One region of the Bacillus sp. LH1 genome, then DNA from elsewhere that is predicted to be linked to it. Evidence: riboswitches for the same ligand, from Rfam matches in the RefSeq annotation. Region 1 holds a riboswitch; each other region holds the start of a gene.
The links. Region 1 has a riboswitch for S-adenosylmethionine ahead of mtnW (2,3-diketo-5-methylthiopentyl-1-phosphate enolase). Riboswitches for the same ligand answer to the same signal wherever they lie in the genome.
Positions count from the first base shown of each region.

Region 2: linked by a shared signal. The riboswitch ahead of ACX9TM_RS01105 (ABC transporter permease) and the one ahead of mtnW (2,3-diketo-5-methylthiopentyl-1-phosphate enolase) in region 1 are both predicted to bind S-adenosylmethionine.
Region 3: linked by a shared signal. The riboswitch ahead of ACX9TM_RS02125 (cyclase family protein) and the one ahead of mtnW (2,3-diketo-5-methylthiopentyl-1-phosphate enolase) in region 1 are both predicted to bind S-adenosylmethionine.

Region 1 covers NZ_CM175007.1:3,948,016-3,955,459, reverse strand. The annotation lists gene ACX9TM_RS20345 (serine hydrolase) at 1-450, shown strand, start outside; gene ACX9TM_RS20340 (NAD(P)-dependent oxidoreductase) at 455-1,333, shown strand; gene ACX9TM_RS20335 (DUF3909 family protein) at 1,339-1,671, shown strand; gene ACX9TM_RS20330 (hypothetical protein) at 1,723-1,998, opposite strand; gene ACX9TM_RS20325 (1,2-dihydroxy-3-keto-5-methylthiopentene dioxygenase) at 2,285-2,797, opposite strand; gene ACX9TM_RS20320 (methylthioribulose 1-phosphate dehydratase) at 2,775-3,413, opposite strand; gene ACX9TM_RS20315 (2-hydroxy-3-keto-5-methylthiopentenyl-1-phosphate phosphatase) at 3,410-4,069, opposite strand; gene mtnW (2,3-diketo-5-methylthiopentyl-1-phosphate enolase) at 4,066-5,310, opposite strand; SAM riboswitch class I at 5,375-5,480, opposite strand; gene ACX9TM_RS20305 (pyridoxal phosphate-dependent aminotransferase) at 5,545-6,723, opposite strand; gene ACX9TM_RS20300 (carbon-nitrogen family hydrolase) at 6,738-7,444, shown strand, end outside.
Region 2 covers NZ_CM175007.1:192,412-199,855, forward strand. The annotation lists gene ACX9TM_RS01085 (DUF3981 domain-containing protein) at 1-282, shown strand, start outside; gene ACX9TM_RS01090 (multidrug effflux MFS transporter) at 408-1,658, shown strand; gene ACX9TM_RS01095 (hypothetical protein) at 1,920-2,423, shown strand; gene ACX9TM_RS01100 (DUF3951 domain-containing protein) at 2,440-2,655, opposite strand; SAM riboswitch class I at 2,823-2,928, shown strand; gene ACX9TM_RS01105 (ABC transporter permease) at 3,065-3,982, shown strand; gene ACX9TM_RS01110 (ABC transporter permease) at 3,999-5,003, shown strand; gene ACX9TM_RS01115 (ABC transporter ATP-binding protein) at 4,960-5,970, shown strand; gene ACX9TM_RS01120 (ABC transporter ATP-binding protein) at 5,967-6,740, shown strand; gene ACX9TM_RS01125 (peptide ABC transporter substrate-binding protein) at 6,754-7,444, shown strand, end outside.
Region 3 covers NZ_CM175007.1:396,644-404,087, forward strand. The annotation lists gene ACX9TM_RS02110 (hypothetical protein) at 67-1,332, shown strand; gene ACX9TM_RS02115 (ATP-binding protein) at 1,470-2,696, shown strand; gene ACX9TM_RS02120 (hypothetical protein) at 2,926-3,306, shown strand; gene ACX9TM_RS02125 (cyclase family protein) at 3,335-3,967, opposite strand; SAM riboswitch class I at 4,053-4,165, opposite strand; gene ACX9TM_RS02130 (PRK06851 family protein) at 4,315-5,424, shown strand; gene ACX9TM_RS02135 (nucleotidyltransferase domain-containing protein) at 5,536-6,318, shown strand; gene ACX9TM_RS02140 (MFS transporter) at 6,332-7,444, opposite strand, start outside.

The DNA of each region.
Region 1 (7,444 bases):
GTAAAAGCAGATATGCATGAATCCGGTATGGGAAATATGGTACCTGGAGATAAAAATTTTACAAAGGGTTATGTGAAAAAAGATCAAGAGCTTGTACCAGCGCAGAAGTTAGGCATGGATTGGCTATATGGTTGTGGTGAGATGTATACGACAGTTGGAGATATGAAGAAATTAGACGAAGCAATTATAAATGGAAAACTTCTTTCTGAACAAAGTATACAAGCAATGTTTTCACCTTCAGCAGAACGGAAATATGCATTTAGTTTTTATATATATCCAGATTATTTTCATAATCATGGTGTATTATCTGGTTGGAACACTTTCAATAATTTTAATAAAGAAAAAGGAACTTTTGTTATTTTATTTTCAAATGTGAAAAATAGTATGGATGATGACTTTAATAAAGAGTTCCGAAAGATGGTAAATGATTTATTAGAACAAAGGGGATGAGAAAATGGAACATAAAACTTTATCAATAGGTTTCATTGGTATTGGCGTAATGGGAAAAAGTATGGTTTATCACTTAATGCAAGATGGTCATAAAGTATATGTATATAATAGAACGAAAGCAAAAACAGATTCTTTAGTGCAAGATGGTGCAAATTGGTGTAATACGCCAAAAGAGTTAGTGAAGCAAGTTGATATTGTAATGACAATGGTTGGATATCCACATGATGTAGAAGAAGTGTATTTTGGTATAGAAGGAATTATAGAACATGCAAAAGAAGGTACGATAGCAATTGACTTTACGACATCTACACCTACTTTAGCAAAACGGATTAATGAAGTTGCAAAAAGCAAAAATATATATACGTTAGATGCACCTGTCTCAGGAGGAGATGTTGGTGCGAAAGAAGCAAAACTCGCAATTATGGTAGGTGGGGAGAAAGAAATATATGATAGATGCTTACCTTTACTTGAAAAGTTAGGAACAAACATTCAATTACAAGGACCAGCTGGGAGTGGACAACATACAAAAATGTGCAATCAAATTGCGATTGCTTCCAATATGATTGGAGTATGTGAGGCTGTCGCTTACGCGAAGAAGGCTGGACTGAATCCAGATAAAGTGTTAGAGAGTATTTCAACAGGGGCAGCAGGTAGCTGGTCATTAAGTAATTTAGCTCCTCGAATGTTAAAAGGAGACTTTGAGCCAGGATTTTATGTAAAGCATTTTATGAAAGATATGAAAATTGCTTTAGAGGAAGCAGAAAAATTACAATTACCAGTCCCAGGCTTAAGTTTGGCGAAAGAATTGTATGAAGAGTTAATTAAGGATGGCGAAGAAAATAGTGGAACACAAGTACTATATAAAAAATATATAAGGGGGTAAACGAGGTGGACCTTCAAAAGTTTGATGAGATGATTGATACTGTACAGCGAGCTACTTGTATGCAAATTAATGAAAAACAAAAAGAAGCTTTTAAACAAAAATATGATTTTGAACCAGAATTTGAATATGGAAGAGATGAGAAGGGACATTATGTAATTCGAACCTCAAAAAAGATGTTAGAAGAAATGGAGTTTTATTTGGCATTGAAATATGATCGTGATGGAGTGGATCTTTATATGCAAGCTGAGATTGATGGTATATTTCATGTATCTGTTAGCTATGGTGAAGATGCCCTACATCTACAAGAATTGTTTCAATTTCTAGAAGAAAATAAATAAAAGTCCTCATTTGAGGACTTTTATTTATTTAGTCATGTTTAATTTTTATAATTATAAGTTAGAAGCGCGGCGGCATCGTTCAACCGGGAACGGGATAATTTGTGCGATGTGGTTAGGACCAAATTGTTTTGTACGAGCATGGCGTATTATATAAAAAGCACACAGAATTGAAACAGGAATAGCGCCGAATAAACCAAATAATAAAGCGCTTACACAAGATGCGACAAATCCTAAAACACCAATTTCTAACTCTTCCATAATAGCTCCTAAAATAACAGGAAATGCTCCACATGTAACTCCAAGTATAAGTGCGATAAGTAAGCTCATGATTATCCCCCTCTGTTTGCGATATTATTTTCCTTCTAAGTTAATTGTAGTATATCACATATAAAACAGAATTTTCAGAAAAAATTCAATAAATGTTCAAAAAATGTTCGAAAAATGCACTTGAAAAATTAAGGTGTAAATTTGTGATGAAATGGTACTTTCAAGTAAATAAAAAATCAGACTTATTTCAAAATGAAATAAGCCTGTTCCATAGGAGGATGTATATATGTAGAGTGAATAAAAGTTTGGAAAAGGGGGTCCAAGTCCTTTTATTCAACTAACTACCTTAATAGATTGGAACCCAGCCTTCAGTTGTCACAAAAATACGAATAGCTACAACTTGGCGATCATCTTGCAAGGTAAAATAATGTCTTGCATTTTCAGGAACAGATATTAAATCGCCTGGCTCAAGTTCAACATCAAAGAATTTCCCATCTTTACCTTCAATAGCGAAAATGCCGTGACCACTGACGATAAAGCGAACTTCGTCATCTGTATGATGGTGTTCCTTTTGGAAATTAATTAATAATTCGTCAAGGTTAGGTGTGCTACTTGAAAGTGAGATTACATCATGTGCTTTATAACCTCGACGTGCTGAAACATCAGCGATTTCTTTTGAAAAAATAGCTAATATTTCAGCTTTGTTTTCATCTGTTAACGAATAATTTTCATTTAAATGAGTAGGAAGTTTAGAAATATTCCATTTCTCATATAAAACGCCTTCCTCTTGTAGAAATTTAGATACTTCCACTTCATTTTCAATACGAGTATTTACTTCATGAATACGAATTTGCGCCATTAGAAACGCCTCCTTGAATTGATAATAGTTTTATATGAAATTGGAATAAAAACTCATAAGCTTCTAATCTCTTCTTTGCATCAAAGCTATCTCGGCCCCATACGGTAATACCGTGGTTACGGATTAATACTGCACCCGAATCTCCTTGTATATGCTTTCGGAAGTTTTCTCCAAGTGTTGGGATATGGGCATGGTTTTCGATAATAGGAATGTGAATGGTTGCACCTTCTTCCCAAATATCGAGAGCTTTAATAATTTCTTGATTTTGAAGGGTGACTGCATCACTATATAAATTTGTGATGACATTATTATCGGTTGTATGAACATGAAGTACGCAACCGGCATTCGTATTGTTATAAATGTGTGTATGCAATATTGTTTCTGCTGAAGGGCGTAATTCAGTCTCTAAAACGGGAACTCCTACATGATCTACTAATAGAAAATCATCTGGAGTGGTTTTTGTTTTATCTTTACCGCTTGCCGTAATAAGAAAAGTAAGTGGTTCATGACTAACCTTTATAGAAATATTACCACTTGTTGCTGGGAACCAATTTCGTGTTGTTAACTCTTTTTTTATCTCGCTTAAGTCATACCATTGACGAAAAAGTTGTTTCATGCCTTCACCTCCAACAAAAGTTTTAATTCAGCTTGCACATCTTGAAATGTTTCAAACGGTGTATAAGCAATATGATTTTCTTCACACTTTGTAATAAGGAAATCGCGAGCGAATACTTTATCAGCTTGTTTCGCGGCTTGTAAATCAGTAATAGAATCTCCAATTACAATATGAAAGTCATCTGTATCACTTAATTTACGGATTAATGATGATTTACATAATCCGCAATGATTTTGACAATGATCATCACAAGAATGAGGCCATTTAACTGTAATAAACTCTGCTGAAAAGTCTGTTTCATTACAATAAATTTGCTCTTTTGGAATGATTCCTTGTAAGAGTGGATAGACGAAGAAATCCATTCCACCTGATATCACGTAAAAAGAAATGTTATTTTCCTTTACGAATTGTATAAACTCATGAAAACCACTACGGATTTCAGCAGTTTCTATTAAAAATTGAATAATATCATCGTGCAGATTAGTAGGTATTAATTGAAATAATTGAGAAACACCTTCTTGAATGGATAGTTCTTGTGATAAAATTTTATTCTTTACTTCTTCGGCTTCTGGTGGTGCGAATTTTTCCATAATGGACATAATGTTATCATTATTTGTAATCGTGCCATCGAAATCACAAAATACTTGAATACTCATAATTTCACCTCATAAGAGGGATTTCCCCATATTTGTAGTGCACTATGCAAATTTATGTCGTCTACTTCATGGAGTGGTTTATTTTGCAAAGTAGCATCAATTGCAGTACGGAAAGCTTTACCGCCGCCTTGCGCTCCATTTGGATGTCCGTGTATCCCGCCGCCAGCATTAATAACAACATCTTTACCGAAATCTCGTACAATAAAGGGAACGAAACCAGGATGAATACCAGCAGACGGAACAGAAAAGCTCTTCTTGAAAGATGCATCGTCTTCAGTTAAATATTTTGAGATAGCAAGAGCCTCCTCTTTTTCTAGCGCAACACTTCCGTATGGAGATGGGAATAATGAAAAGTCAGCCCCAGCATAACGTAGTAGCTTTCCAAGTAATAATGGAGATGAAACTCCATATAACTTGGATGCTGAATAAGCACCACTTACAGCAGGATGTGCCATAATAGGAACTGGGATTTCATCATCTTCTGCAAGTGATTGTAGTACATCTAGTCCGTAAGCAAATACGTTAAATAATAGAATATCAGCTCCAGCTTGCACTGCACGTTTAGCATTTTCTTTTAAATCAAAAGTTCGTCCTGTTAAATTTACGGCATATAACGTTTTATGTCCGTATGTTTCATATACGGATTGTAAAACTTCTTTTCCAGATACAATGCGTTTCGTAAGTGGTGTTAATGCATTTTCAAATAATATTTCATCATCTTTTACTATATCTACACCACCAATTGCTTGATCGCGTAATTGCGTTTTTAAATACCCAATGTTTCGTCCAATCATTCCTTTAAAAATACTCATTAAAAGGGGACGATCATGCACTTGTAAAAGATTTCGAATACCATCTATCCCGAATTTTGGACCAGGAAAATGTTTTTTTAACTCGTCTGAAAAAGTTAAGTCAATTAATTTTACTTCGCCATCAAGTGATAGCTTTCCAAATGTAGTCGTTAAAATCGCTGGTAAATCTGGACTGAAGTTTAATAGCGGATATTCGATTTTAATAATTCCGCGTTTTACTTTTTTACGTAAATACGAATTGGTATGTTCATGTTCAGCTAATTCCTCAACATGAATGACGTTGCCTTTATGCTGCTTTAATTGTTCTTGCAATAAGTGTGGCAAATGAGTCCAAGAGCCAATTGTTAAACCGAGTGCAATTTGCTCAGCTTTTTTTTCTAAGTTATGTGAATCATCATGGATTAAATACGTCGCTATAATTCCGCTCATTGTTATAACCTCCTAGTTAAATAAAAAAAACTCTCAGCTAAGGAGAGGTTTTTTTACAACCAGCTCCTTATCTGTCAGCGTAATGCTGCGAGAATTAGCACCGTGTCTACAATTGTAGATCGGTTGCCGGGTTTCGTCGGGCTCGTCCCTCCACCTGCTCTTGATAAGAAGTATTTAGAAATGTTTAAATTTTTAAGATAACTGAATTTTGTCAGATATTTTTCGTGTTGTCAATTACTTTTTGAAAAAATTTAATTTATCAATTCGATTAATGGCTTCTCGTAATCTATCTTCTGTATGCAAGAGACCAACACGGACATACCCTTCGCCATGCTCACCAAATCCGACACCAGGAGCAACTGCGACATGTGCTTTTTCTAGTAAAATATCAGAAAATTGCTCAGAGGTGTATCCTTTTGGAACGGGAAGCCATGCAAAGAACGATCCTGTTGGAATGTCTACATTCCAACCAATTGAGTGACAGGCTGAAATAAGAGCGTTTCTTCGAGATTCGTAACTATTTACAAGGTCTATTACACAAGACTGTGAACTTAATAGCGCTTCTCGAGCGGCATCTTGAACTGCACCGAATATACTAACATACATATGATCTTGTAATAGGTTAATTGTTTCAATCACACTTTCATTCCCTACAGCAAAAGCGATGCGCCAGCCAGCCATATTGAAAGTTTTTGATAATGTGTAAATTTCAATTCCTATATCTTTCGCACCATCTGCTTGCAAGAAACTAACAGGTTTTTGACCATCAAATCCGATAGCGCCATAAGCAAAATCGTGAACAACTAATATATTATGTTTATTAGCAAAGTGAATGGTTTCATCAAAAAAATCTTTTGATGCAGTAGCACCGGTAGGATTATTTGGATAGTTTAAAAACATTAATTTTGCACGCTCTGCAATAGAGGCATCAATGTTCGTATAATCTGGTAAAAAGTTATTTTCTGCAATAAGTGGCATTCTTTCAAAGTGTGCTTTTGCTAAAGCAACCCCTGATAAATAATCTGGATAACCTGGATCCGGAACGAGAATCGTATCACCAGGATTTGTAAAACAAATCGGTAATTCTACTAGTCCAGCCTTCCCACCAAACAAAATAGCAACTTCAGTTTTTGGGTTTAATTCGACGCCATATTCACGTTTATAGAATGTAGCCACGGCTTCCTTTAAGCTTTCATGTCCGCGAAATGGCGGATATTTATGATGAATGGTCTTTTCGGCAGCATCTTGTAAAGCTTTTACGATATGCTGCGGTGTTGGTTGATCTGGATTACCTTGACCTAGATTAATAACATCGTGACCAGCTGCAACGACTTTGTTAACTTTTGCAACAAGTGAAGCGAAAAATTGTGTTGGCAATGATGTTACTATCTCAGAAGGTTGAAATAATTTCATACTTTCCACCTCTTTTGAAAGTTGTTACAATTCTAGTGACAAATGATATAATCTTTCCAGTATTTTGTAAAGAGAAAAATAAGAATGGGGCTGAAAAAATGAAAGTCGCATGTATTCAAATGGATATTGTTTTTGGAGATGTAGAAAAAAATATTGAGAATGCTAAAAATAAAATAAGTGAAGCTATGAAGGAAAGGCCAGATGTTATCGTCTTACCAGAACTATGGACAACAGGATATGATTTAACGAGACTTTCTGAAATTGCAGATAGGGATGGAGTGGAAACGAAAGAAAAGTTAATAGAATGGGCGAAGCGATATGATGTACATATTGTTGGTGGGTCCATAGCAAAGCAAACAGAGCAAGGCGTTACAAATACGATGTATGTTGTAAATAATGAAGGACAGTTAGTCAACGAATATAGTAAAGTACATTTATTTCAGCTTATGGATGAACATAAATATTTAATAGCTGGTAATGGTACGGGCGAATTTAAGCTAGATGATGTTGAATGCGCTGGAACAATTTGTTATGATATTCGTTTTCCAGAGTGGATGCGTGTTCATACTGCTAAAGGGGCAAAAGTATTATTTGTTGTAGCTGAATGGCCATTAGTTCGTTTAGCACATTGGCGTTTGCTATTGCAAGCAAGAGCAGTTGAAAATCAGTGTTATGTTGTTGCGTGTAATAGAGCAGGGAAGGATCCGAATAATGTGTTTGC
Region 2 (7,444 bases), 1.6 Mb from region 1:
AACGTAATGAGCGGTAATGGTGATACATTTAGACCAACCTCAACAGGAAAAGAAGCGCAAAAAGAAGGTATTGTACAACGTGTATATAAAGAAAAATCAGGTGAAAATACAATCGTGTACGTACTTTTAGAGAATGAACAAAAGGTATTTATGATACCGGTGAAGAAATTCCCATATGCTATGTTTACAGAAGTAGGAGACCCAATTCAAATTACATATTTAGATACGGGAGAGATGATGTCCTCAGTATCTAAATTTACGAATAGCAATGTGAAAAAGTAAAGCGATAGAATTTCTATCGCTTTTTTTACATTATGAAAGAGGAAAATGCGCTGTACTTGACGTATGTTTATGATGTAACTATAATTGTTACGATTCAGTTTGTATAGGAAAGGGTGAATTGAAAAGTGAATGAAGTTAATCACGAAATATATAAACCTGTAAAGGCAAACAGGTTATGGATGATTCTTGTATTAGGAACACTTACGGCGATTGGGCCATTATCTATTGATATGTATTTGCCTTCATTACCGAAGTTAACGGATGACTTGCAAACAGGTGCATCCCTCGCGCAGCTTACATTAACAGCTTGTTTGCTTGGGCTGTCAGTAGGACAATTATTTGTTGGCTCAATTAGTGATATTTACGGAAGACGCAAACCTCTTATTATTGCTCTTATTATTTATGTTGCTTCTTCTTTACTTTGTGCTGTTGCGCCATCTATTTGGACATTAGTGTTATTGCGCTTCCTACAAGGAGCTTCAGGATCAGCCGGGATTGTTATATCACGTGCGATGGTACGTGATATGTATTCAGGTTCTGAAATGACGAAGTTTTTCTCACTGCTTATGTTAGTAAACGGAGCAGCACCTATTTTGGCACCGATTATTGGGGGGCAATTATTACAGTTTACAACGTGGCGCGGTGTTTTCATCGTTCTTGGAGCAATTAGCGTATTCATGTTAATCTCAGCTATTTTTGTATTACGTGAAACATTACCTCCTGAAGAAAGAGAAACAGGTGGTTTGTCAGGGACTTTGGCGACGTACGGAAAATTGTTAAAGGACCGTCTGTTTATGGGATATGCATTGTCACAAGGATTAGTAACAGCGGCAATGTTTGCATACATTTCGGGCTCACCATTTGTGTTGCAGAACATATACGGAGCATCACCACAGCAGTTTAGTTTATTCTTTGCAATCAACGGTATCGGTATTATTATTGCTAGTCAGGTTACGGGTCGTTTAGCGGGGAAAGTGAATGAGAAGACATTATTTGTCTCTGGTATCATTATTGCAGCTGTTGGTGGTTTATCTTTACTACTGACAATCTTACTAGGAATAGGGTTAATTGGTGTTTTATGCTCGTTATTCCTTGTCGTATCAAGTGTTGGGGTTGTCTCAACAACTGGGTTCTCATTAGCGATGAGAAATCAAAAACAAGCTGCAGGAACAGCATCAGCTTTATTAGGTTTATTACAGTTCATTTCAGGAGCACTTGTTGCACCGCTAGTAGGTATTGGTGGAAGTAATACAGCATTACCGATGGGTGTTGTAATAGCTCTTTGTGAAGTTGGTGCGGTACTATGCTATTTATTTATGGCTAGAAGAAGTGAAAAGCAGTTTGAACTGCAAGCAAGACAAAATTTAGAGGCTTAACAAAAAAGAACTGATTCAAAGGGAATATTTGAATCAGTTCTTTTTTCATTTCTTTGAAATACCTCATATAGTTTTGTAAGGTGCTGTAGTAAAGCAGTGCAAAAGTTATTTGTATAAAGTGACGATACTGTGACAAACATGTTGGTATATATATTACGATGTCGTCTTAAGTGTAAAAAGTAGGGCGTTCTCGGTATAATAACAAGTGGAGATAAAAGAAACTATAATGAGTAGTAGCTGTAGATAAAAGGAGAAGAAGAGATGAAGAAGGTTTTGGGTATTGCTGTAATGGGAAGTATGATCCTTCTAGCAGGATGTAATGGAAATAAGGATACGAAAGAACCGAAAGAAAAGGTAGAGCAATCTACAGAACAAACAGAAGAAATGAAAGAATACCGTGCAGTACATGAAAAATACGATTTGAAAATGAATAAAGAAATTAATAACGCACTGCAGTTATTTGAAGTGGCAAAAGAAAAGGGCGGTAAGGAAATAACGACTGCTACATATAAAGAAGATGTGCAAAAGGTAACAACGAGCATGTTAGAAGATATTGATCATATACGAAAAGAAATTCGTGTTCCGAAGTCGAAAGAGCAAGAACATGAGGTATATGTCGGTTTCTTGAATGAATCGGAACAAGCAATGAAAAAATTACAGAAGTTAGCGAAAGAAGAAGATTCATCGTTGATTCGTGATATAGAAATTAATTTTGCAACAGCATCGACATACTATAAACGTTTTCAAGCAGAAACGAAAAAATAACCTTGCCTATGCAAGGTTATTTTTTCTTCTTGCTATCTCCATCTTCATCCTCGGATACTAATATCTTCTGTTCTTCGTGAAATTCGGAAATAGTTTGCCCGGTAATATTATCGAAAGGGGTATAAAAAGAAGTGATACTTTTCTTTTTGATGAAGAGTTTGTAGAAGCCGATGATGACAAGTATAACGATTGTTAAGGGTAATCCTATAGTAGCTAGAAGTAAGGGGTCCATCTTATAACTCCTTTCATATCTTTTTTTATTATAAGCGAAATACGATATAGATAAATAAAAGTATTAAAAACTGATTTTTCTAAATATATCCAATTTGATTGACTTTTCATTTTTTCAGAATTATAATTCGAAATATACAATTTGAACCAAATAATAATATAGCAATTTACTTATCCAGAGAGGTAGAGGGACTGGCCCTATGACACCTCAGCAGCGGGTTCTGTAATAGGAACACCGTGCTAATTCCAGCAAGCAAGTCTTGAAAGATAAGTGATGGGCCTTTGTTTATTAAGCCTTGATCTTATTTTTTAAGATCAAGGCTTTTTGTATTCTAAAAAGAGAAAAGGGAGTAATGGAAAAAGTACGTTTATAAAACTAAGTAAATATATGTGTTTAGGGGGTTATTGGGGTGTATGTAATTAAAAAATTATCAGTTATGGTGTTCACGCTATGGGTTATTACGACGGTGACATTTCTAATTATGCATATTATTCCGGGGGATCCATTTTCATCAGATGCAAAAATCTTTCCTGAAGAAGTGATCCAAAACATGAGAGCGAAGTATCACCTTGATGAACCGTTATGGAATCAATATGTTGCTTATTTAGACGGCGTAGTTCATTTTGATTTTGGTGAATCTGTTCAATCAACCGGGCAAGGTGTATCAGAAATTATAACAACTGGTTTTGGTCCATCAGCAATTATTGGTTTACAAGCACTTATTATTTCATTGCTAGTCGGAATTGCTGCAGGTACATTTGCTGCTCTCTATCATGGGAAGGTAATTGATTACGGTGTAAGTTTACTTGCCATCCTCGGTATTTCTATTCCGAGCTTTATTTTAGCACCACTATTTATACAAGTATTGGCTATTCAATTCGAGCTCTTACCAGCAGCTTCTTGGGGTACATTTGAACATACGGTATTGCCATCCTTTGCATTAGCGTTAGGACCAATCGCAGTGATTACAAGATTTGTTCGCTCTAATATGATCGAAGTACTGCAGAGTGATTATATTAAGTTAGCGAGAGCGAAAGGTATACCGATTAAGAAGATTATTATAAGACATGCTCTTCGAAATGCAATTGTTCCGGTACTTACATTTGTTGGACCATTAATGGCGGGACTTTTAACAGGTACTTTCGTTATTGAAAAGATTTTTTCAATTCCTGGTCTCGGAAAATATTTTGTAGATAGTATTTTTAATCGAGATTATCCAGTGATTATGGGAACAACCATTTTTTATAGTGCACTTTTAATTGTATGTATTTTTATTACAGATATTATTCATCGTATTGTTGATCCACGTATTCGTTCTATTACGTAAGGAGGGGGATGTTTAGATGGGAGCTTATGAAATTAATGACCAGTTATTAACAAATGAAGAGAAGAAAGAATTAACGATAAATAAAGATCAGCAAAAGATTAGCCGAAAGAAAGAAGTGTTTCGTAAGTTTGTATCGAATCCAATCGCAGTTTTAGGATCAGTGACGTTATTACTCATTATTGTTTTCTCACTTGTTGGTGAAAGTTTAACGCCATTTACTGCGAGTGAACAAGTAAAAGAGGCAACAAACTTACCACCTAGTAGTGAGCATTGGTTCGGAACAGATGATTTGGGAAGAGATATATGGGCACGTACTTGGGCTGGCGGGAAAATTTCATTAACAGTTGGATTAGTGGCAGCTGCTCTTGATATAGGACTTGGTGTGCTAATCGGAGGATTTAGTGGATATGTGAGAGGGCGCAATCGCCTTGGGACATTAATTGATGAGTGGATTATACGAGGAATCGAAGTGTTATACGGTATCCCGTATTTATTAATTGTTATTTTACTATTAATTGTTATGAAACCAGGTCTTTTTACCATTATCATCGCCCTTGCATTAACAGGATGGATTGGTATGGCACGTCTCGTTAGGGCGCAAGTCTTATCTTTAAAACAAAGAGAGTTTGTTATTGCAGCGGAGCGATTAGGTACATCCCATATGAAAATTATATACGGGCATTTAATTCCGAACTTAACGGGCATTATTATCGTAAATTTATCATTTACAATTCCCGCAGCTATTTTCTCAGAATCATTTTTAAGCTTTATCGGACTAGGAGTGCAATCACCGGCAGCAAGCTGGGGGACGATGACGAATGATGCACTTGGGACATTATTGAGTGGAGAATGGTGGCAGCTATTCTTCCCAGCAATCATGATTGCGCTCATTATGTTCGCATTTAATGCGATTGGTGATGGTTTACAAGATGCAATTGATCCAAAAATCGTAAAACGGAATCGAAAGGAGAAAAAACATGGGACAGCTCTTATCTTTAGAAAACGTAACGTTAGCCGTTGAAAAAGAGAATAGTAACCAAGCAATTGTGAAGCATGTTTCCTTTTCTATTAGCGAAGGTGAAATAGTTGCACTTGTAGGAGAAAGTGGTTCAGGGAAAAGTGTTACAGCACAATCTATTATCGGCTTAAATCAAGAATCAATTCATATTGATGATGGAAATATATCTTTTGAATCAAAGGAATTAACGAATCTACAAGAATCAGAATGGAATCAAATTCGAGGGAAAGATATGTCGTTTATCTTTCAAGACCCACTTTCATCTTTAAATCCGACGATGAAGGTGGGAAGGCAAATTACAGAGGTGATTTTGCAACACGAAAAGAAATCGAAAAAAGAAGCAAAAGAAATTGCGATTAACTTATTAAATGATTTAGGGATACATGAAGCAGAGAAACGCTTTGAACAGTACCCACATCAATTAAGCGGAGGCATGAGGCAACGTATTTGTTTAGCAATCGCATTTGCCTGCCACCCCAAACTCGTTATTGCGGATGAACCTACGACAGCATTAGATGTAACAATTCAAAAGCAAATTATGGAGTTATTAAAGGAAAGAAAGGAAAAGCAAAATACGAGTATTTTACTAATTACGCACGATTTAGCACTTGTACGTGAAGTAGCGGATCGAGTAGTTGTGATGTATGGAGGACGTGTTGTTGAAAAAGGAACGATAGAGGAAGTGATAGGTTCCCCTAAACATCCATACACAAAAAGCTTATTACAAGCAATTCCGAATATGGATGATTCTGAAAAAGTATTACGTGCAATAGAAGGGACGACACCTTCCATTGAGACGTTAAATAGCTTTGGTTGTCCTTTTGTAAATCGTTGTCCAGTAGCGATAAAAGAATGTATTCATCGTTTCCCAGAGAGAACAACATATTCCAAGGAGCATAGTTCACATTGCTGGCAACATGTTCTGGAGCATAATAAAGCGAAAGCAAAAGAGAAGGTGAATGCCTCATGACGACAGATTTAATTACTGTAAAGCAAGTAACGAAAACGTATGGAAGTAAAAATAAAGAAATCGCAGCGTTAAAAGACATATCACTTTCTATCCCGAAAGGAACAACGCTTGGCATTATTGGAGAAAGTGGTTCAGGAAAAACAACACTTGGTAAGCTCATAGCTGGGATTGAGAGCCCAACGTCTGGTGAAATTGATTATAACGGTCAAGTCGTTCACAAGTTGAAGGCAACTCATAAACGTGATTTCTTACAGAAAGTACAGTTTATTTTTCAAGATTCCACAGCAGCATTAAATCCGCGCTGGAAAGTACGCGATAGCGTAACGGAAGGCTATATTTCATTTGGTTTAGGTGATAAAGGATTGAAAGATAAAGTAGCAGGTGATGCGCTAGAGCGTGTTGGGTTAGATAGACGATATATTGATCGCTATCCGCACGAATTTAGCGGAGGACAACGTCAACGAATTGCTATTGCAAGAGCGTTATTGTGTGAGCCGGAAGTATTAATTCTTGATGAACCAATTTCGGCATTAGATGTTTCGCTTCAAATCCAAATTGTGCACTTGCTGCAAAAAATTCAAAAGGAACAAGGTTATACATATTTATTTATCGCGCACGATTTACCGATGGTTCACTATTTATGTGAAAAAGTAGCTGTCTTATACAAAGGAGAACTTGTTGAATTTGGAAATACGGACGAAGTATTCCGTAATCCACAACATTCTTATACAAAAACACTATTGGCATCAACACCAAAAATTTCAGGTTAAAGGAGAATGTAGGATGAAGAAGTTTTTACTGTTTGTCATTATGACTGTTTTAGCAATTACTTCTGTCGCTTGCGGTAAGAAAGAGACGCAAAAGGCGAGTGCTGGTAAGGGAGAAGGAGATCGATTAGTAACGAATATTGGTAGCGATCCATATACACTTGATTCCGCTATTGCGACAGATAGTACTTCAGGTTATGTAATTGGACATTTATTCTCAAGCTTATATACGCAAGATAGTGATGGAAAATATCAAAATGAATTAGCAGAGAAAGAAGAAGTAAATGCTGATGGAACTGAGTATACAATTCATTTAAAGAAAGATATTAAATGGTCAGATGGTTCTCCTATTACAGCAAATGATTTTGAATTTGCATGGAAGCGATTATTAAATCCGAAAACGGGTTCTATGAATGCGACAGAAATGTATTTTATTAAAGGGGCAGAGGCATACAATACTGGAAAAGGTGAAGAAGGACAAGTTGGTATTCAAGTTGTTGATCCTCAAACATTAAAGGTAACACTTGAGCACCCAGTGTCTTCCATTAAACAAAAATTAGCAAGCTCATTATTCATTCCATTATCAAAAAAATCAATTGATGATAATAATAAATTAAAAACAGATCCAAAAGAGTTAATTACGAACGGACCATTCACATTAAAAGAATGGAAGCATAATCAGGCTATTACGGTACAAAAAAATAAAG
Region 3 (7,444 bases), 1.8 Mb from region 1:
TATTATATATTCAATTTATTTTTTGAGGAGGAGCTGCTCAACTAATTTATTAAAGGGGTTTTGTTTGTGGAGCAGTTTCCGAATTCGTTATCAATTACATTGCTTGGTAGTGCTGGTGGAGCAGCAAAAGCAGTTTTAGCAATTTTAAATCAAGCGATAGCAAATGAAAAAGATCCAATTTATGAAGTATTAAAGAATGCCAAATTTCATTTGGTGGATATAAAACAAAAAGATAGGACTTATTATGATGAGTTGTTTTCGAATCTGAAAGGTCAATTATATTTATATGAAATAAACCTTCAAAATGTAGTGGAATTTAAACAACATTTAAAAGAAAAAAGAACGAGTGTTGTGATTGATGTTTCAGGGGCAGATACAATTAGAGTATTAAGCTGCTGTAATGAACTAGGAATTTGTTATATTAACTCAGCCTTGGAAAATGAGGCAGTAGATCAGGACGATAGCTTAATTGGCTTTCAGCTTACGGAAAGATATACAAGGTTTGAGAAGGAGAAAGAGAAATTTACAAATACAAAAGCGATTATAGGTTCAGGTATGAATCCAGGTGTTGTTCAATGGATGGTTGTTGAGCTTATGAAGGAACGACCAAATGAAAGGCCAAGAGCATGTTATATTGTAGAACATGACACGTCATTTTTGAATGATACAGCACTTATAAAGCCACATACACTTTATGCTTCATGGGCAGTAGAGCGATTTTTAGATGAAGCAATCTGGAGTTATCCGATGTATATGAGCCATCATCGTCCTCTTTACTTTTATGAAGATGTATATGCTTCAGAGTATAAAGTGAAGTTAGGAGAAAAAGAATTCTATGGTTGTTTAATGCCACATGAGGAAGTATTAATTTTAGGGAAAAACTTTAATATGGAAGTTGGTTTTCTTTACCGAATTAATGAGTATACAACAAATATAATTAGACAGAACTTAGATCAAGTAGAAGATTTATGGAACTGGAATCGTAAAGTGTTTAATCCAGCGGAAGAAGAGGTTGCTGGAGAGGACTTGGTCGGTGTGTTACTCGTTTATGAAAATAGTGAGACATATATGTATAATGTGATGAATAGTAGCCAAGTTTTTCGTAAATATAAAACGAATGCAACGTATTTTCAGGTAGGGTGCGGGATTTATGCGGGCTTGTCCAGTTTACTTTTAGATCAATTTGAACAAGGTGCTTATTACGTTGAGGAGTTGTTATTAAATACAGAAAGTAAGTACGGTGAGTATTTAAATTTATATATGAAGGATTTTGTAATAGGGCATAATAATTTTACGGATGGATTGTTACATGACAGGGTAAGATGGATGTAAGTTGTTACCAAAAGGAAGGAGAGATCTCCTTCCTTTCAGTATTATAAGGTTAAATATTGCCCTGAAAGCAATTTCATACTTATACTTTAAGGAGATAACAATAAAAGTTTTTTGTATCGATCAAGGGGAGTTTTTATATGAATAAATACAAGAGCTTGATTTATGAAGAAAGAAGAGCCTTAAAGGTATTTATATTATTATTTTATATTATATTCTTTTTATATGACGCTATATATTATTTTGTATATCCTGCTATGAATATTAGTGGAACAGCGGTAGGTTGGCCAGAAGGTAGTCTTGGGATAGGTGTGCCTATATTTGTAATAGCATTATTTCCTATTTCTATATATCTTCAAAAAAGAGGGTATGTATATTCTGTAAAATATTTATTTTTATTTGGGTACATGTTTATCAATCTTGTGAATAATTTAATGATTTATTTGCGAACGGATAGACCTTTTGAACATGGCAGTATGGTAGAAATGTTATTAATTTTATTTGCCCCAGTTTTCGTGAATAGAAAATACTTTTATTTAGTGTCCTTTAGTGTAATTGGAAAGTACGTATTTTTCACATTGCTATTACAAGATTTAAAAGTGATAATTCCACTTGTTTTATGTGTATTTTATTTCATTATTTCACATTCTTTATTAAAACGATTTCAATCTTATGTAAGAACAGTGGTTGAAATGATGAACAATATGAAAGAGACGGAAAATTTAGCTGTGATTGGGACTATGTCTACAACAATTGCTCATGAAATTCGAAATCCGTTAACAGCGTTAAAAGGGTTTACGCAAATGCAAAAAGAAAGAAATCCAACTGATACGATGAGCTACGACATTATGCTACAAGAAATTGAAAGAGTCAATGGATTTGTTAGTGAATTGATGTTGTTAGGAAAACCAAAGCCAACAAATTATGAAAGGTGTAATATACGAGACATCATTCTATATGTTGTGCATCTAATGGAAAGTTATGCAACGCAATATAGAGTTAAATGTCATTTACAAGTAGATGGGAATTTACCGGCTATAAACGGTGATGATAAGCAATTAAAACAAGTGTTATTAAATATCATTAAAAATGGAATAGAATCAATGCCAGAGGGTGGAGAAATTCATATCCGTGCATATCAAAAAACGCAAGGACATTTGTGTATTTCTGTTGAAGACCAAGGATTTGGTATAGAGAATGAGAAGTTAGAAAAAATTGGCAAGGCGTTTTACACAACAAAGGAGACTGGTACAGGACTTGGATTAATGATTACATATAAAATTATTAAGGAACATCAAGGGAGTATCACGATCCAAAGTAGTGTAGGAGTAGGAACGAAAGTAGAAATTTTTTTGCCGACCTTTTAATGTATTGGGAGAAAAGATTTTTCAGAAAAGTGTTCTTGTTGTGTAAATATAAACATTTTATAAAATGTTTCAAGAAGGGTTTTTTTTATAAAATACTTCGTTTATAATGGAGGAAAATATCGACATGAGATTGATTGCTCATGTAGCGGTTCAGTAGTGTTATGAAAAGATAAGAAGGGGTGCACACGCATCCTTTTTTCTATGCAGATATTATGAAAGAGGTGGTATGATGGAATTAACATTAAATTCGACTGTATGTTTACACACGATTCAATTTCGAAAAGAGCAAAAGAATTATATTGTAAAAGATACAATTACAGGAGAAAAATATGAAATGCCGCCACTTTGGATTGATGCATTGGCAATGATGCGTGACGGTTTTTTATTGGGGGAAATTGAGGAGAAATTAAAAGAAGAGTATCCATCCGAAGAAGTGAATATGTTAGCATTCACGAGGCAACTGTTAGAACTAGAACTTGTTGAAATGGTAGATGGAGAAGAGATAGCTTGCACAAAGAAGAAAGAGATAGATTGTTTAGCTTGGGTGCGTCCTCGTGTGGAACAATTCTTTCTTAATTTAAATAGAAAATATAGAAGCAAAGACCAGTAGTGGCCTTTGCTTTTTTTATAGGCTATGTTTAAAAAATAACAGCAAATGCTCTTGCGAAAGCACCGTCACTATTTTTAATTTTTAAAGGTGCTGCTGAGAAAAAGAAACGTTTTGCTTCGATAGCATCTAGATTTGTTAAGTTTTCAATTAAGTAAATATCATTCCCTAGTAATATGTGATGAATCGGTGATGTTTCTGTTGTGACTTCATCAGGAGAAATGAAATCTAAACCGATAGATTTTACTTTTAATCGCACTAGTTCTTTAGCTAATTCTTCAGAAAGATAAAATGCTTCCTTCTCATAAGCTTCTGTATTCCATTTTGTGGATAGATTAGAATGAAAAATAACAATATCACCTTCTTTTATGTCAGTATTATGCAATACTGTCTTAGGTAATTTTCGCTCTTGAATATGTGTTACATCTATAAGAACAGCTTCACCTACAAATTGATCCAGCGGTAATTGATCGATGGTCGTTGCGCCTGAAATAAAATGCGCAGGAGCATCACAATGCGTGCCAACATGAACGACAGAATGAAAATCTGTAACTTGATATCCTGATTCTTCAACACTTGTAACAGCTTCTAGTTGTATTTTAGGTGTTCCAGGAAATTGAGACATATTATTTTCAAATGTTTGTGATAAATCAATTACTTTCATTTTACATACCTCCAATATATGTTTTTCAAATAATAAAAAGCTCATCCTTCAGTATCAAGAAAGATGAGCTTTACATGCTAGTTGAGTTTTATCTTCCAAAATGCATTGCATTTTGCAGGAATTAGCACCTATTCAGTTTGTATAAACTGAGGTTGCTGGGCTTCAAAGGGCCGGTCCCTCTGCCTCTCTTGATAAAGAAGTATTCAGTTTTTAAAATCGGAATTTTCCGATAGTTAAATTGTAATTCATTTCCTTTTTGCGTGCAATACAAAATAGGTATTCACCCAAATAAAGCTGCTCGCATATTGTAGCTTATGTAAATAGAATGCTGCGAAGGAGTGAGTGCAGTGACAGGAAATGTATTAAATTATTATGCTGGTGGTAATACAGCTAGGGGATTTCACAATTTATACGAAGAGAATTTAAAAGGATTAGACAGATTATTTATCTTAAAGGGTGGCCCAGGAACGGGAAAATCTTCTTTAATAAAGGCAATAGGTCGTGAATGGATTGAAAAAGGATATGATATTGAATTTTTACATTGTTCTTCTGATAATAAATCGGTTGATGGTGTAATTATCCCAAAATTAAAAGTAGGAATTGTTGATGGGACATCGCCGCATGTTATTGAGCCAAAAATGCCAGGAGTTGTTGAAGAGTATATAAATTTAGGAATTGCTTGGGACTCAGATAAACTAAGAAAGCAGAAGTTAGAAATTGAAAGATTTGTTTCAGAAGCAAGCAAAGCTTTTCAGTCTGCTTACGCACGTTTTAAAGAGGCATTGGTTATACATGATGAGTGGGAGAAGATATATATTGATAATATAGATTTTAATAAAGCAAATGAACTAACCAATCAGCTAATCCAGAAATTATTTGCAGATAAAAGCGGGAGACAATCGCTTGTAAAACATCGTTTTTTAGGAGCTGCTACACCGAAAGGAGCAGTTGATTTTGTTCCTAATTTAACAGAAGGGTTACCACATCGTTATTTTATAAAAGGGCGCCCAGGTTCTGGAAAATCAACGATGCTCAAAAAGTTAGCTAAGGCAGCTGAAGAAAAAGGGTTTGAAGTTGAAGTATATCATTGCGGATTTGACCCGAATAGTCTTGATATGGTTATCGTAAGAGAATTAGGTTTTGCAATTTTTGATAGCACCGCACCACATGAATATTTTCCAAGTCGCGAGGGTGATGAAATTATTGATATGTATGCCCTTATTGTTACGCCAGGGACGGATGAGAAATATGCGAAGGAAATTCGTGATGTTTCCATTCAATATAAAGCAAAAATGAATGAGGCGATGTCTTTCTTAGCGAAAGCAAAATCGATTCGTGATAAATTAGAACGAATTTATATTGCTGCTATGGATTTTTCAATAGTAGATGCATATAAAGAGGAGATTCAAAAAGAGTTTGAACGAATTGCTGCTACTGTAATTGAAAAGCAACAATAGACGTTTCATTAGGCTGTCAGTAATTTCTGACAGTTTTTTTAGTATGTAGTAAAATTAATAGTGTATTGTCGAATTTCCAAGGAAATAATCAAAAAATGGAGATGTTATGAAATGAGAGAGAAAATCGAGTTGGAGTTAGAAAGAATTGAAAAAGAGAATGATGTAAAAATTTTATTTGCGGTGGAATCAGGGAGTCGTGCTTGGGGGTTTCCATCGAAAGATAGCGATTATGATGTTAGGTTCGTTTATATACATCCGGTAGAATGGTATTTATCAATTCATGACAAACGAGATGTAATTGAATATCCAATTAGTGATGATTTAGATATAAGTGGTTGGGATATTAAAAAGGCGTTGCAACTATTCGCGAAGTCGAATCCTGCTTTACTTGAGTGGATTCGATCACCAATTTTTTATTCGAAAAACTCTAATTTTCCAGAACTACTTCAACAGATGAGTGAGAAGAATTTTGATCCAAAAGCAACGATATATCATTATTTACATATGGCTTCGAAAAATTATCGTGAATTTTTGCAAGGTGAGAATGTAAAGCTGAAAAAGTACTTTTATGTATTACGTCCCATTTTAGCTTGTAAGTGGCTAGAAGAGAAAACGACTTTACCTCCTGTAGAATTTGATCGATTAATTACAGAATTATCATTAGAACGTAGCGTATTAGATGAAATTGAAAAGTTGTTAATAAAGAAAAAAGCAGGTACTGAATTAGATGTTGGATTGAAAATTAAGGTGCTAAATCAATTTTTAGAAGAACAAATTCATTACTATCAGCAATATGTAAAAGGAATTGAAAAGGGATCAGGAATCGATATTGAGAGTTTAAATACATTGTTTCGAGATATGTTGTTTGAAGCATATGAAAAAGAGCACAAGTAAGTTTGTGCTCTTTTTATTTTGTAGGAATGAAGAAAACAGATATAGCTGCGATAAGACCTGCAAAGGAGAATAAGTAAAAATTCCATGCTAAGTCATATTGCATTGTCATAATAATACCGACGAGAATTGGGCCAGCAATTGCACCAACTCGGCCAAGCCCCAGTCCCCAGCCTAAGGAGGTAGCTCGGATATGTGATGGGAAGTATTGTGTTACATATGCATTTAATATTTGAGTAATACCGACTGATCCAATACCAGCAAGGCCAATTAAAAGATAAATGATTGTAACAGATGGTTTGATTGTTAATAGTCCGATACATATGGCTGCCATAAGATAAGAGATGCTAATAACAATTTTTGCTCCTATACGATCAGCAATTGCTCCAGCGAATAGTGCGCCGATAGCTGCGGTAATATTTAGCATAAGTAGAAATGACAGACTAGACCCAAGAGGATATCCTGCCTGGCGCATCATCTGTGGTAACCAAGTGTTTAAACCATATATTAAAAACATTCCCATTATATAAGTGATCCAAAAAAGTAGCGTTGCTTTTATGTATTCTTTTGAGAATAAAGTGAAAAATCCATTTTTCTTTCGTATAGTAGATGGGTCTTGATGAGTTTTATCTTTTACATGAAATTCAATTTGAAAACGATTAAGAATTTGGTTCACTTCTTCTTGGTGATTACGTGATAATAAAAATTGAATGGACTCGGGTAAATAGCGAATAATGAAAGGGATGAGGAGTAGTGGAATCATTCCGATACCAAACATAATTCTCCATCCGAAATCTTCTAACATAAGCATGGACAAAATAGCACCTAACACGATACCTAAAGGATAGCCAGTAAACATAAGAGCATAAATAAAAGATTGCCTTTTTTTTGGTGAATATTCAACAGTAAGTGCTGAAGCTGTTGGGATAACACCGCCTAATCCGATTCCTCCTATAAATCGAGATAATCCAAATAACTCAGGAGAAGGAGCGATAGCCGCTAAACCCATTGTGATAGAAAAAAGTGCTAAACAGCATATAAGCGTCCATTTACGCCCAATTAGATCTGTAATCGTTCCAACTAGAATAGCCCCAATAAACATCCCAAATAAAGCATAGCTTGCAATTGT